4 regions of the Vreelandella venusta genome follow, and region 1 is predicted to be linked to each of the others. Evidence: predicted binding sites of a transcription regulator. Region 1 holds the regulator's gene; each other region holds the start of a gene.
What was found. Region 1 encodes FNR, which switches genes on or off when oxygen is low (the NO sensors DNR and NnrR bind a similar motif). Its sites were predicted from a motif close to TTGATNTANATCAA; they were not measured.

Region 1 (3,857 bases):
TCGATTATCAGTTTCGCCCTTTGGCAACTATGGACGCTTATCTCCCTAACAGCGCATTAGTCAGACCCTCCGATAGTTTGATATAGCTCAACGCATTCCAAGTGACACCGACGTAGCATGCCTAGAGCACACTGAGCGACAGCGCTCAGTCACTCGTTTTGCTTACTTCTCACTTCGGAGCGCTCGCCATGCCCGTTCATGCCACTGCTTCCTTCTCACCTACCAACACGGAAGTGTCTGAGGCCAACGCCTGGGATGAAGCGCTACTGCGTCGCTATGACAAAAGTGGCCCACGTTACACATCCTACCCGACAGCCCTCGCGTTTCATGAGCAGTTCAGCGCCGATGACTTTACTCAGGCGCTAACGCGCAGTAATGAGAGCCACCGCCCGCTATCACTGTATGTACATGTGCCCTTTTGTCGAAAAATTTGCTTCTACTGCGCATGCAACAAAATCGCCACCAAGAATACCGCCCTTGCGGAACCTTACCTTTCTCGGCTAGACCGGGAAATGGTGCTCACTGCCCGCCATTTAGACACTTCACGCCCGGTGCAACAGTTACACTGGGGCGGCGGCACGCCTACGTTTCTAACCTTGTCGCAAATGGGGGACCTGATTGACCGCCTAGATGCTCGTTTTGGTTTATCCGGCTCAGCTGACCGCGATTACGCTATTGAAATAGATCCTCGTGAAGCAGACGTATTTACGTTGCGCCACCTACAGTCTCTCGGCTTTAATCGACTAAGCCTTGGCGTACAGGATTTAAATCTGCAGGTACAAAAAGCTATCAACCGCGTACAGCCCCGGGTACTCACCGAAACCTTGATGGAAGAAGCACACCGTCTTGGTTTTCGTTCACTCAATCTTGATTTGATTTATGGGCTGCCATTTCAAACCGAAAAAAGTTTTGCCGAGACGCTAAGCCAAGTTATCGAACTTAACCCGGCACGGCTGTCGGTATTTAATTATGCGCACATGCCCACTCGCTTTGCACCGCAGCGGCGTATTAACGAAACCGACCTCCCCAGCGCTGATGAAAAGCTGGCTATTTTGCACACCACCATAGAAATGCTGACTAACGCAGGCTATGTGCATATTGGCATGGATCACTTTGCACGACCTGACGATAGCCTAGCGATTGCACAGCGCAACGGTTCCTTACAACGCAATTTCCAGGGCTACTCCAGCCATGCACAGTGCGATTTAGTTGGCTTAGGCGTATCCGCCATATCACGGATTGACGACGTTTACGCACAAAACCCGACTCAGCTTGATCAATATGAAGCAGCCTTAGATAAAGGTAAGCTGGCAACCATCAAAGGATTAAGGTTAAATAAGGATGACCTAATACGAAGAGACGTGATTGAACGGCTAATGTGCGACATGTACATTGATCTTGCGGACGTTGGAAAGCGTTGGCACATCGATGCTAGTGATTATTTTTCCACCGCAATTGAGCAATTGAAGACAGCTGAGCAAGACGGCTTGATCACTCGCCATCAGCAAGTTATTAGCGCCACTCCCACTGGACGGCTGCTGATTCGCCATTTGGCGATGGCCTTTGATGCTCACCTAGCTGACCAGCCTATTCAGCGCTACTCTAAAATTGTATAAGCTTGTTGAGACGTCTTGCCTCTGGGCCTATGATGGCTAACGAGAAAGGGAGACCTATATGCCACAACCCGCCAGCCAACGACGCTCACTGCTGCAAGAGGCGCGCTGTCAGACCTGTAGCCTAAGCTCGCTGTGTCTGCCGCTTGCCTTAGAGCTTGAGGACATGAGCCAGTTTGATGCCATCATTCGCCGCCGCTCACCACTCAAAAAAGGCGAGCCCCTGTTTCGCCAGGGTGATCACTTCACCAGTGTGTATGCTGTCCGCTCAGGTAGCCTGAAACAAGTGACCAGTGAAGGTAACGGCAATGATCAGCTGACCAATTTCTACCTTCCCAGCGAACTAGTGGGATTGGACGGAATTGATGAAGAGCACTACCCCGGTAGCGTCATTGCCCTGGAAACCACCACAGTGTGTGAAATCCCATTTGACCGCCTGGACCTACTTTCCGAAGAACTGCCCGAACTACGTGGCCAGCTTTATCGGAGTATGAGCAAAGAATTGCGAGATGACCGACGCATGATGCGCTTGCTATCGCGCAAGACGGCCGATCAACGACTAGCCAGCTTTTTAGTCACCCTTTCAGACCGTTTTCGTCGACGTGGATACTCGCCTTATAGCTTCAGACTCTCCATGTCCCGCGCCGACATCGGCAATTACTTAGGCTTGGCAGTAGAAACGGTCAGCCGTATTCTTAGCCGCTTTCAACAGCAAGAGGTGGTAGCTGTTTCAGGGCGCGAGGTTAATATTTTAGATATGCGCCGCCTCATCACGCTAGCTGAAGAGGAAGAGCAGTCGGCTAGTCCACGCTAAGCGCCTGAATACGCCCTTCCATCAACGCCGCTTGTTTGGCTTCAAGGCCAGCAAAGTCAAATAAACGGCGGTCTGCTAGCTGGGAAGGCGCTACATTGGTCACCGCTTTAAACATGCTTTCTAGGCGTCCTGGATGTTTTTTATCCCACTCAGCCAACATATCTTTGACCACTTGGCGCTGGAGATTGGGCTGAGAGCCACATAAGTTACAGGGAATAATGGGGAATTCCATTAGCCGAGAAAACTCTGCAATATCAGCCTCTTTGCAGTAGGCAAGGGGGCGAATGACAATATTTTTGCCATCGTCAGATAAAAGCTTGGGAGGCATTGCTTTCAAAGTGCCACCGAAGAACATGTTAAGGAATAACGTTTCTAAAATATCTTCGCGATGATGCCCTAGAGCAATTTTCGTTGCTCCAATTTCCTCAGCAAACCCATAGAGCGAGCCACGCCTGAGTCGAGAACAAAGTGCGCAGGTCGTTTTTCCTTCTGGGGTTTTCTCTTTCACCACCGAGTAGGTATCACGCTCTAGAATGTGGTATTCAACCCCCACTTTATCTAGGTACTGGGGCAATACATGTTCAGGGAAACCTGGCTGTTTCTGATCCATATTAACGGCGACCAGAGAGAAATTAACCGGTGCGTTGCGCTGCAGGTTAAGCAGTATCTCCAACATCGTATAGCTATCTTTGCCGCCAGACAGGCACACCATCACCTTGTCACCTTCATCAATCATTTGATAATCAATGATGGCGTTGCCAACCTCTCGCCGTAAGCGCTTTTGTAGCTTATTAAATTCACGCTTTTGTTTAGCGGCGTGATGCTCGGATGGTGTCTGTGCGCTATTAACAGCAGGGCTGTCAACAGAAACAGTCTCAGGCGCTGCGGGGTCAAAATAGTCAGGTTGTAGCATGGTGTAGGCACTGCCGATGGTAGAAGAAGCAGCAAGCATTCTAACAAGACTCACCACGTCCACCCAAGATAAACCCGTGGATTCATCCCTTCAGGCTAGTAACGACTATCCCTGCTGGGCGATCTCGCGCTGCAAACGCAGGTATAAAAGTGCGCTTGCGGTTGCATCCCCCAGCACCCCCATCCATTGAAGAGCGGGCATTTGCCAACGAGCGAGCGCTTCCGTTAGACGACCGCTCGTCTCACACTGTGGATGTAAGCGACGTAATTGACGATAGTGTAGCTTTCCAACGTCGACCTGGGCATTGGGCAAACCAAATCCCAACCCTGCTTTAAACAAAAGATTAAGGTGTTCCACCGAGCGGCCTAACTGCCAACCAATTAGTGGCCGATTGCCGATGAATTCAGCTAACGCCCCAAGATGCTCAGCGTTAGGCGCCAGCACCGTGTCTGTTGCGTACAGTCGATGATGTCGCCGCAGCGCAGGGGCGTTGTTGTTTCGCTCTTCTGCCAGAGTT
Region 2 (3,857 bases), 2.0 Mb from region 1:
TTGGCGTAGGATTGCATACGGCGCACCGCACCAAAGAAACTCAACACATAGAGCGGCATAAAAGCGACATAGAAGCCGATAAACCAGCACCAGAATGAGCGCTTGCCCCACTTCTCGCTAAGCGTGAAGCCGAATGCTTTAGGGAACCAATACGTTAAGCCCGCCATCATGCCAAACACTACGCCACCAATAATCACGTTGTGGAAGTGGGCAATTACGAACAGGCTGTTATGCAGTACAAAGTTGGCAGCAGGTAGCGCCAACATCACGCCGGTCATACCGCCTAAGGTGAAGGTAATAATAAAGCCTAACGTCCATAGCACCGGCGAAGTCAGTTCCAGGCTGCCGCGGAAGATAGTGAACAGCCAGTTGAATACTTTCACCCCGGTAGGAATGGCAATAATCATCGTCATAATACCGAAGAAGGCATTGACGTTAGCGCCAGCCCCCATGGTGAAGAAGTGGTGCAACCAGACGATAAACGACAGCAACGTGATCGCCACTGTGGCCCATACCATGGTGGTGTAACCAAACAAACGCTTACGCGCGAAAGTCGCGATCACTTCAGAGAACACGCCAAAGGCTGGCAGGATCAGGATATACACTTCCGGATGGCCCCAGGCCCAGATGAGGTTGACGTACATCATCATGTTGCCGCCAAAATCATTGGTGAAGAAGTGCATGCCGAAGTAGCGGTCTAGGGTTAACAGCGCGATCGTCGCGGTAAGAATCGGGAAAGAGGCAATAATCAGGACGTTGGCACAAAGCGATGTCCAGGTGAAAATAGGCATGCGGAACATGGTCATGCCTTTAGTACGCATTTTCAGGATCGTAACAAAGAAATTAATCCCGGTGAGCGTCGTCCCTATGCCGGATATTTGTAACGCCCATATCCAGTAATCGACCCCCACACCAGGGCTAAACTCTATCCCCGAAAGTGGCGCATAAGCGAGCCAGCCAGTTTTGGCGAATTCTCCTACTACTAGGGAAATATTAACTAGAATCGCGGACACCGCGAACAGCCAAAAGCTCAGGTTATTCAAGAAAGGGAAAGCAACGTCGCGTGCGCCAATTTGCAGCGGCACCACCAGATTCATCAGGCCGATGACCATGGGCATCGCAACGAAAAAGATCATAATCACGCCATGGGCGGTAAAGATCTGGTCATAGTGTTCAGGGGGGAGATAACCCGCGGCCCCACCAGCAGCCATCGCTAACTGGGTACGCATCATAATGGCATCGGCAAAGCCGCGTAGCAGCATCACCAAGGCAACCACAAAATACATAATACCGAGCTTTTTGTGGTCAACGGAGGTAAACCACTCGCTCCACAGCCAGCCCCACTTTCGGTAATAAGTTAATGCGCCGAGAAGCGCAGCACCGCCAATCGCCATCATGGCGGCAACGATCATAATGATCGGTTCGTGATACGGAATCGACTCTAACGTCAGTTTTCCAAACATGCTTAACCCCCCGCTTCAACGCTTGTGGGATGGCCGCTCATCGCGTGATCCTCACTCGCATGCTGATTGGTAACGTGGCCAAACGCGGCCTGATGATGGGTAGCGCCCGCGCTTTCTAGCTCGCCAGACTCGCCGTGGCTATCGTCAGCATCACTGGCGGCTTCGGTGTGGCTAGCATGATCGCCATGACCACCGTGCCCACTGCCACCGGTATGAAAGCTGGTCAGAATCGACGTATACAGCGCCGGAGATATCTCAGAGAAGTACTCAACCGGGTGGTATTCACTCGGTTTGGCTAAATCGCTATAACGGTCGGGATACGTCAGGGTTTCATTGGAAGCCCGCACGTTTTCAACCCACGCCTCAAACTCTTCAGGGGTGGTAACGTGAGCATCGAAGGTCATTCCTGAGAAGCCAGCGCCGCTATAATTAGTGGAACGGCCCGGATAAACACCGACGTCGTCTGCAATGAGATGGACATCGTTATCCATACCCGCCATGGCATAAATTTGGCTGCCTAAGCGCGGAATAAAGAACGCATTCATCACCGAGCCAGAGCTGACTCGAAAACGCACCGGCGTATCCACCGGAAAGGCAAGCTCGTTGACACTGGCAATGCCTTGTTCGGGGTAGATGAACAGCCATTTCCAGTCCAGCGCTACCACTTGAATTTCCATTGCGGCGGTATCGCTTTCGATGGGCTTATGGGGATCCAAACTATGGGAGGTTTTCCAGGTAAGAAACGCTAAGACGGCGATGATTAGACAGGGCACTGTCCATACCGCGACTTCAATCGCATTCGAATGCGCCCAGTCGGGTAGGTATTTAGCAACATTGCGATTGCTGCGCCGATAACGCCAACCAAACAGCAGCGTCATCACTATCACCGGAATAACTACAATTAGCATCAGCCCAAATGAGGTCAGTATTAGCGAACGTTGCTCAACGCCAATCTGCCCTTTGGGATCCAACAATGCAGAACTGCAGCCCGTTAACAACAGGCACAACATGACGAGCACGAATGTGCCTCGCCTGCGCCAGAGGGTATGTCGTTGCATGGTGTGATCTCGTCAGAGAGTTGTCCAAAACAGCGCGCTAATTTGACCAGCTGAATAGCTAGCTAAATAGCACGCTAACTAACACCCCATACTTTTCCCAGAACAGTGAGTACGTATGCGTTGCTCCGGGAAAAATATGCGCTACCGAAGGGATTGATAGCGAGTCATAGCCAGTACACGCCACGCGCGCATCAACTACGACTAAAGTATTTTCTATTGATCTGGATCAATCAGAAAGAGACGCTTTGCCGCACCCCGAATGCTCAATAGTGTGTTATGCGACTGTCACACTGGGTGATGCATGAGGAAGACAATCTTGTACTTTCGGCGCACTGTCATCGTCGGTCACGACAATATCGAAATCGGATAACGCGGCAAAATAGGCTGGGCGCACTAAGCCAAATTTACTGGCATCAACAATCAACAGGCGCTGCATAGCCGTTGCAATGGCAGCCTGCTTGGGCGCTACTTCATGAAAATGGAAACAACTAACCCCACGTTCGCAGTCCACTCCTGCGGCAGAGATCAGTGCTTTATTAATGCCTAAACGCTCAATCGCAGCACGCATACCGTCACTGCCAAACGATTGTGATGAGGCATAAAACAGCCCCCCTAGCAGCACTAACCGCACATTAGGCAGCGCGGCCACTGAGTTAGCCACGTTAAGGGCATATGTCACCACGGTAAGTTCGCGGAAATGGCTTAACTGACTTAGCAAAGGGATTAGCGTTGAACCGCAATCAATAAACAGTGTATCGCCGTCTTCAATAAAGCTGACAACTCGCTGACAGAGCCGATACTTAATCTGATAATGGCTCGCCTGTTGCTCAGTCAAGTCATATACCGGTGTTACACCCGGGTAGTTTGCCATGACCAACCGACCACCCAGCAAGCTAATCGCCGAAGGCTGCGTAGTAACGTCCCGACGGATCGTCATTTCAGAAACACCGCACAGCTCAGCAGCATCGCGCAGATGCAACGTTCCCCCGCTAGCAAGCGCTTCTTGCAACTTGGCCAAACGCTGAGCGCTTCGGTCATTCATAGCAAACCTCTCCTTTAATCCCAAGTTCAGGCGTTATTTGTTATCAGCGGTTAGTGGGTATCCAGGGTCTATGCTGAGCCAGCCCTCACTATATTTCCACTGTCAGACGCTGCTCTGCGACTATTTGAAAGCTATATCACATATACAGAGCGTTGATGGGGCAGTACTTGCAAATCAACGTTAAAAAAATAACACTAAATGTTATAATTTTAACATCAACATCAGCCCACACGACTCATAACAACCCTGTTGAGGCTTCCATGACTGCTCGAACACCTTCTCGCTCTGCTTTCG
Region 3 (3,857 bases), 360 kb from region 1:
AGGTCGCAGGTACGCGTTGGCCAAGAGCGCATCGCGCATCGTCTGCCCCTCATTAAGCGATTATGAGCACTGTTCAAAGGCGTGCATCATCATGGGGGCACCATGGCAAAGCAAAAATTGATTCTGCTATTCGATGGCACCTGGAACGACCCTGAAGATCAAACCAACGTGTATCGTATTACTCGGCTGCTCCGTGATGACGATGACGGCATTAAGCAGCGGTTCTATTACGACCCCGGCGTAGGGACATCCAAATTTCAGCGCTTTTCCGGAGGAGCCTTTGGTTATGGGCTGAACAAAAACCTACGCCAAGGCTATGACTGGCTGGCAAGGCATTACAGTGAAGGCGATGAAATCTGGATATTTGGATTCAGCCGCGGTGCCTACACCGCCAGAAGCCTAGTAGGGATGATTCGTAAATGCGGGCTAGTGCATGTCGTCACGCCAGGGCTTCTCGATAAGGCCGAGCATATTTATCGAAAACGTGATTGTCACCCCGATTCTGAGGTGTGCAAAGAATTCAAGGAGCGCTTCAGCCGCCAGCCCAGGATTCATTTCATTGGCGTGTGGGATACCGTTGGCGCACTGGGCGTGCCCGGAACCAACCTGTTCAAAAGAAAATACGATTGGCACGATACCGAGCTTTCCAGCATTGTCGATTATGCCTATCAAGCGGTCGCGCTGGACGAACACAGGTCGGCGTATAACGTATCGCTCTGGACAAGCAAGGATGGCAAGCAGAAAACAGGCAACCGCAACGTCGAGCAGCGCTGGTTTATCGGTGCCCACGCTAATGTCGGCGGCGGCTATGGCGCTGACGACACACTGGCCGACATACCGCTGAGCTGGATGTTAACCAAAGCGCAGCAGGCCGGCCTAAAAGTGGCTCCCTTCAATGCTGCAGAGGATGCCTGGAAAACGCCACCGAAAGATTCGTTTGCTGATTTTCTAAACGGGCTCTACGCCAAGTATGCACGTCTTAGATACAAGGGCGACGGCCGCTTTTACCGGCAGTATGCGCAGGACATGCAGGGGCTGCCAGCGGTGAATATTTCAGTCGATGAGAGTGTATGGAAGCGTTGGGCCGATACCACGTGCGAGTACCGACCACGCACCTTGACCGATGCCCACCTTTCCCCACCGGAGGATTAGGCCGGGCGGCGGCGTGGAAATGATGAGTGATCTAGGTCATGAAGTGACCACTATCGACTAAAAACTAAGTCTGCAAAGTGGGCTAAATATAATTTAACTGCTAGGATCGAAGCATTAGAGCGAATAACGCCGCAGGGAACAACCTAATGCCAAATGCCCCACGCATTGAGCTTCACCCTATTAGCCAACGCGTGCAGGCGCATGTTGATGGCACGTTAATCGCCGACTCCACCAATACGCTTGAACTCCGCGAACGCGGCTACCCGCCACGTCATTACTTCCCACGCGAAGATGTGCGGATGGACTTACTCAGCGTTTCAGAAACCACCACTTATTGCCCGTTTAAAGGACATACGGTGTATTTTTCGTTGGCTGAATATCGGGATATTGCTTGGAGTTACGAGCAGCCGATTGAAGGTGCGGGTAGGGTGGCGTTTTATGACACATGAGTGAATGATGCTTTTCGACTTGACACTATTATGTCATTAACATATTGCCCAAAAAATTTTTAATTTTATTGTTAAGGAATGTGATGAATAGCAAAGGTTCTGAGTGGAATAAGTGGGACTTACACTTTCATACTCCATCTTCGTATGATTATAAAGATAAGAGTGTTACAAATATTGAAATCATCGATGAAATGAAGAGAAACTCAATAGCTGTGTTTGCTATTACTGATCATCATGTGATTGATATCGATAGATACAATGATTTGAAGGAGCTAGGTGGAAAGGAAGGGATTACTGTTTTACCTGGTATAGAGTTTCTTTCTGATGCTAGAGGTAGGGAGCCTGTACATTTTATCGGTATCTTTTCTGAAGATTCAAATGTTGAACATATTTGGGGGCAGATTAAACACAAAACAGATATTAATAAAGTAGAGCTAGATGGTCTTAGGGAGAATCAAGTTTATTGTAATCTTAAAGATACAATAGCTTTGGTAAAAGAGTTAGGCGGAGTTGTAACAATACACGCTGGAGATAAGAGTGGTTCTGTGGAAAATATTACACATTCACTTCCACATGGAATCGCTCAGAAAACAGAAATTGCGAAGGCTGTTGATATATATGAGCTTGGCAAGGAAAGTGACCAAAATGGTTATGTGAAATCTGTTTTTCCTAATATAGGAAGAATAATACCAATGATTATTTGCTCTGATAATCACAATATTAGAAAATATCAGATAAAACAAAATCTATGGATCAAGGGTGAACCTTCCTTTAAAGGGCTTAAGTACGCGCTGAATGAACCTGAGGGCAGATTCTATATTGGAGACGAACCAGAAGTACTGAAGCGAGTTAGAGAGAATTCTACCAAATACATTAAATCTATAAATATTCGGAGAACAGGGAAAGAAGACGCTAATTCAATTTGGTTTGAAGATGTTTGTATACCAATGAATAGCGAGCTAATAACTGTTATTGGACACAAAGGAAGTGGTAAGAGCGCTTTGTCAGACATACTTGCTGTATGTACAGACGCTGAGCACTCTGATGATTATATATTTCTTCACAAGCAAAAGTTCAAAAAGAAAGGTCTTGCTGATCGATTTAGTGCGTTTGTTGAGTTTGAAAGTGGGAAAAAGACTGAAGAGCGGTTACTAACTCATATTGTTGATGAAAGCCAAGAAAGGCTTGTTAGATATCTTCCACAAAGCTACTTTGAGAAAGTTTGTAATGAAATTGATAAAGTAGATGCTTTCCGCTCGGAGATCGAGAAAGTAGTGTTTCAGTATGTCCCTGCTGAGAAAAAAATGGGCAAAGCAACATTTGAAGAACTTATAGATCTAAAGAAATGGTCTGCAGAAAAGGAAATTCATCATATTCATGAAGAGATACTCGCGTTAAATGATAAAATTATAAAGCTTGAAGATCAGTTGGATCCAAGTTTCAGGAAAAATATGGTTAGTAAGATTAAATTAAAGGAGGACGAGCTTTCTGCGCATGAGTCTTTAAAGCCAATAGCTGTTGACGATCCGTCAAAACAAGCTGAATCAGAAGATACAAGGGCTAAGAAAAAAGAGTTGGAAAGTTTAGAATCTTCTAAGTTGAAAATTGAAGAAGATATTGAGGGCATAACTAAAAAGATTTCTGATAGAAACTACTTGATCGTTGAGGCAGAAACGCTTAACCGAGATTTGAAAAACAAATATAATGAAGTTTTATCTGTTATATCTGAAGGTAAGGATATCGCTGAAAAGTGTGGGTTCGATATTTCCAATGTCATTCGTGTTGAGTTCGATGAGAGCGTGATTGGCTCTAATATCCTAAAATTGAGGGAAGAAAACAGAGACGACGCTAATCTCATAAAAGTAGAAGATAACTGGGAGCAGAAGCAATACGAAACTCTTTCGCCAGCTTCAAAACTGGAATATTTGAAAGTGCGGATAAAGGATATTCATTCTGAGTTTACCGGCGAGCAAAAGGCATTTCAGGACTACTTGATGGCTCTGGCAGAGTGGCAGGCAAGAAAAATTGAAATAGAAGGAGATGCTGAAACCGCTGATAGCTTAATTTATATGATAAAAAAGCTAGAGTATCTAGATGTTAAGCTTGAAGATGATATAAAGGAAATGAGAAACTTAAGAGTTAATAAGTCCATGGAGATTTTTTCGAAGAAAAAAGAAATACAAGCTTTTTATGACGAGATAAAAGAAGAAATTTCTAATAAGTTGGCTCAGTCTGATGTTTCTGGTTTAAGTGTAG
Region 4 (3,857 bases), 560 kb from region 1:
GGCGGGCTTCAGGTGATGTGGTGTGGCTGGCAGCAAGTGCGATGGCGCTGGCGTTGCGGTAGTCCAGGCACAGGTCGAACAGGACCAGGGCGTTGAGCCCTTCATTGACCGCGCGCTCGGCGGCGCACCGCCCGTCGCTAAGAGCCAACACCAAGTCACCCAGATATAAGCGAGGGGTGCCATCTGGCTGGAGTGATTCGCGACGAACGACGTCGAGCCCAGCTTCCTGGGCGCGCTCCAGCAGTGGAGCGATCACGCCAGGGGCGCCCTGTACGACAAGTGCGGGTAGTTCCGCGTTTGCTGGAGCCGCAAACTTAGGTTGTGGCTTCGCAGCGTTCTCACCCGCGTAGTCAAAAAAGCCTTGGCCGGACTTACGCCCCAGGCGTCCGGCTTCCACCAACGCTTGCTGTACTAAGGAAGGCTCGAAACGGGTGTCGCCGTAGTAGGCATCGAACACCGAGCGGGTCACCGCGTAGTTAACGTCATGACCGATTAGATCCATCAGCTCGAAAGGCCCCATACGGAACCCACCCGCCTGACGCAGCAGCGCATCTATCGTGGCGGCATCGCTGGCACCTTCCTGTAGCAGTCGTAGCCCTTCGGCATAGAATGGCCGTGCCACACGGTTAACGATAAATCCTGGGGTGGAGCTGGCGTGCACCGCGACCTTGCCCCAGGCAACGGCAGTGGCGTACAGGGTTTCAGCAACCTCGCTGGTGGTCGCCAAGCCCGACACCACTTCCACCAGCTTCATGATGGGGGCGGGATTGAAGAAGTGCATTCCCGCCATACGCTCTGGGTGTTCAAGATTCGCGGCAATGGAGGTAATCGATAACGACGAGGTATTGCTAGCGAGCAGGGTATCCGCTGAGCATAGCGCTTCCAATTGGGCGAATACCTGACGCTTGATCTCAAGATTTTCGACGATAGCTTCGATAACCAAACGGCTGTCGGCTAAGGCATCGATAGCATCGGCGGGCTGCAGGCGAGCAATAATGTTATCCACATCCCCTTGGCTCATCTTGCCCTTGGCAACACGCTTTTCCAACTGACGACGAATGTTATCAATACCCGCTTTGGCGGCACCCGGTTGATTGTCATGCAAGACCACCGAGTGGCCAGCCTGGGCGGCAACCTGAGCGATACCGGCACCCATGGCGCCTGCGCCGATCACGCCAATAACGGCGGACGTGGGGAGGGCTGACATCTCACTCTCCCTTGAAGGTCGGACGACGTTTCTCGATAAAGGCGCTGACGCCTTCGCGGTAATCTTCCGTGCGTCCGGCTAGGCGCTGCAGATCACGCTCCAGGTCGAGCTGTTCGTTGAAGCTGTTATCGCTGCTGGCGTGCAGGGCGCGCTTGATCAGTGCCAAGCCGCGCGTCGGTTGAGTGGCCAAATGGCGAGCCATGTTCATGGCTTCTTCCTGTAGCGCCTCATCATCGACGCAGCGCCAGATCATGCCCCACTGCTCGGCGGTCTCGGCGGGAAGCTTGTCACCCAGCATTGCTAGGCCTTTGGCGCGCGCCATGCCGACCAAGTTAGGCAGTGTCCAAGTACCGCCGGAGTCTGGAATCAAGCCGATCTTACAGAAGGCCTGAATAAAACTTGCTGAACGCGCGGCCAATACGATATCGCAAGCCAGGGCGATGTTAGCACCGGCTCCGGCGGCCACGCCGTTTACCGCACAAATAGTCGGGAACGGCATATCTTTAAGGGCGCGCAGCATAGGGTTGTAGCGTTTCTCAAGCGACTCACCGAGGTCGGGCGCTTGCTCGCCGGGGGCGACGCTGCGGTCGGAAAGGTCCTGACCGGCGCAGAAGCCACGGCCGTTGCCGGTCAGTAACAAAGCGCGAACGCTTGCGTCCTGACGCACGGCTTTTAACGCCTTACGCATTTCGGCATGCATGTCAGTATTGAAGCTGTTCAGGCTGTCGGGACGGTTCAGCGTGATACGGGCGACGCCGTCTTCCACGCTATAAAGCAGGGGCGCTTGGCTCATGGGGAGTATCCTTGTGTCAGTGCCCTTGAAAAGTGGCAGGTCGTTTTTCTTGGAAGGCGCGAATGCCCTCTTCGCGGTCAGCGGTGCCCGCTAGCAAGGTGAACGCATGGCGTTCAAAGCGCAGGCCGGTGGCCAAGTCGGTATCCATCGCCTTGTGTAACGATTCGCGTGCCAAGCGCACGGCCAGCGGAGCCTTAGAAGCAATGTGCGTTGCAATGGCCGTGGCGCGCTCAAGGGTAAGTTCGGGCTGGGTGATTTCGCTAATCAGACCAGCTTCGAGGGCGCGGCGAGCGGAAATTGGCTCACCAGTCAGCACCATCTGGGTTGCCAGTGATTTGCCCACCGCCCTAAGCAGGCGCTGTGTGCCACCAGCGCCGGGCATGATGCCCAGGTTGATTTCTGGCTGGCCGAACAGGGCGTTTTCGCCGGCAATGATGATGTCGGCATGCATGGCTAGTTCGCAGCCGCCGCCCAAGGCATAGCCGTTGACTGCAGCAATAATCGGTTTGCGAAAACGCGTAATGGTGGCCCAGTGGCGCTGGCGAGGATCTTCCAGCATGCCCACCAGGTCACGTTCAGCCATTTCGTTAATATCCGCACCGGCGGCAAATGCTTTTGCATTGCCGGTAATCACTACGGCGCGCACGTTGTCGTTACTATCCGCGTCGCTCAAGGTGTCGGCGAGCTCGCCGAGTAGTTGCGTATTAAGTGCATTCAGTGCTTCAGGGCGATTCAGCGTGATGCAGAGAACGCCTTTCAGGGGTGGGGTTATTTTGAGCGTAGTGGGCATTGTTACCTCTGTTCGGCCTGTGGCGCACAGGATGAATATCTGCCGAGTATAGATTTATTTTGATACGCATCAACATTGATTGATTTTAAATCATGTGTCACTTATTGGTGGTTCTGATAATTTGTGTATTTTTAACAATGGCTTGTGTTGGTTTTGGCGAATAAAAAAATCAATGCTAGACCATGGTATTAAATGCCCGGAAATGGCTAGGGAAAGTCACCATGAGCCAGTTTTTATCGCATTTTTTGATGGTGATTAGCTACTGCTTGAGTAAGCAGTAACAGGCAAAGTGTTTGATGTTTTGTTACGGTAAATATAGTCTTCGTTGATATAGCGTATCAAAAAAATGAGTGCAGGAGCGCCCCATGACGCAATCAGCGCAGCAGATGTTTGACCTTCACCGTGAGACTCTTAACCAAGCTGTCGGCGCCATCTCTAGGCGTGATTTTTGGACACCCTATCCAGAAAGCATGCGCAAATACCCGGAAGATGCCGTTAAAGCGGCACCATCGAGATTTGAGTCACTGCTCAATCAACCATTCACGCTTAATCGTATTGGCAGCGCCCAGCAAGTGGGTGGCGAAGTCTCCCCCTATGGGTTTGAGCTTGGCATTACTTATGACCAGCCAAACCCCGACGAGCTAATAGCGGCCATGCAAGTCGCAATGCGTGACTGGCGGGATGCCGGGGCTGAGGCGCGTGTGGGGGTATGTCTGGAAATCCTGTCACGGCTAAATACCATGAGCCCTGAGATCGCCCAGGCGGTGATGCATACTAGCGGCCAGGGGCCGTTAATGGCGTTTCAGGCGGGTGGGCCGCATGCCCAAGATCGCGGACTTGAAGCCGTAGCCCATGCCTGGCAGGCGATGGCGCAGATTCCCGCTACCACAAAGTGGGTTAAGCCTCAGGGCAAGCATGAACCTATCGTGATGGATAAGCGTTTTCACATCGTGCCGCGCGGTATCTCGCTAGTAGTGGCCTGTTCTACTTTCCCCACCTGGAACACTTATCCCGGCTTGTTTGCCAGTCTGGCGACAGGCAACCCGGTCATTGTTAAACCGCATCCT

Region 2: cyoA (ubiquinol oxidase subunit II) is a predicted target of FNR. The motif match lies at 2,738-2,751, and genes of this name have one in related genera.
Region 3: IR195_RS14570 (DUF427 domain-containing protein) is a predicted target of FNR. The motif match lies at 1,179-1,192, and genes of this name have one in related genera.
Region 4: paaF (2,3-dehydroadipyl-CoA hydratase PaaF) is a predicted target of FNR. The motif match lies at 2,850-2,863, and genes of this name have one in related genera.

The regions. Positions count from the first base shown of each region.
Region 1 is NZ_CP065135.1:3,470,424-3,474,280, forward strand. It holds gene IR195_RS16295 (sulfite exporter TauE/SafE family protein) at 1-60, shown strand, start outside; gene hemN (oxygen-independent coproporphyrinogen III oxidase) at 189-1,616, shown strand; gene fnr (fumarate/nitrate reduction transcriptional regulator Fnr) at 1,675-2,427, shown strand; gene ttcA (tRNA 2-thiocytidine(32) synthetase TtcA) at 2,414-3,379, opposite strand; gene IR195_RS16315 (3'-5' exonuclease family protein) at 3,446-3,857, opposite strand, start outside.
Region 2 is NZ_CP065135.1:1,011,159-1,015,015, reverse strand. It holds gene cyoB (cytochrome o ubiquinol oxidase subunit I) at 1-1,463, opposite strand, end outside; gene cyoA (ubiquinol oxidase subunit II) at 1,466-2,521, opposite strand; gene IR195_RS04795 (DeoR/GlpR family DNA-binding transcription regulator) at 2,796-3,563, opposite strand; gene IR195_RS04790 (outer membrane protein OmpK) at 3,824-3,857, shown strand, end outside.
Region 3 is NZ_CP065135.1:3,106,098-3,109,954, reverse strand. It holds gene IR195_RS14575 (DUF2235 domain-containing protein) at 103-1,152, shown strand; gene IR195_RS14570 (DUF427 domain-containing protein) at 1,299-1,601, shown strand; gene IR195_RS14565 (TrlF family AAA-like ATPase) at 1,685-3,857, shown strand, end outside.
Region 4 is NZ_CP065135.1:4,026,261-4,030,117, reverse strand. It holds gene paaH (3-hydroxyacyl-CoA dehydrogenase PaaH) at 1-1,207, opposite strand, end outside; gene paaG (2-(1,2-epoxy-1,2-dihydrophenyl)acetyl-CoA isomerase PaaG) at 1,209-2,000, opposite strand; gene paaF (2,3-dehydroadipyl-CoA hydratase PaaF) at 2,017-2,790, opposite strand; gene paaN (phenylacetic acid degradation protein PaaN) at 3,156-3,857, shown strand, end outside.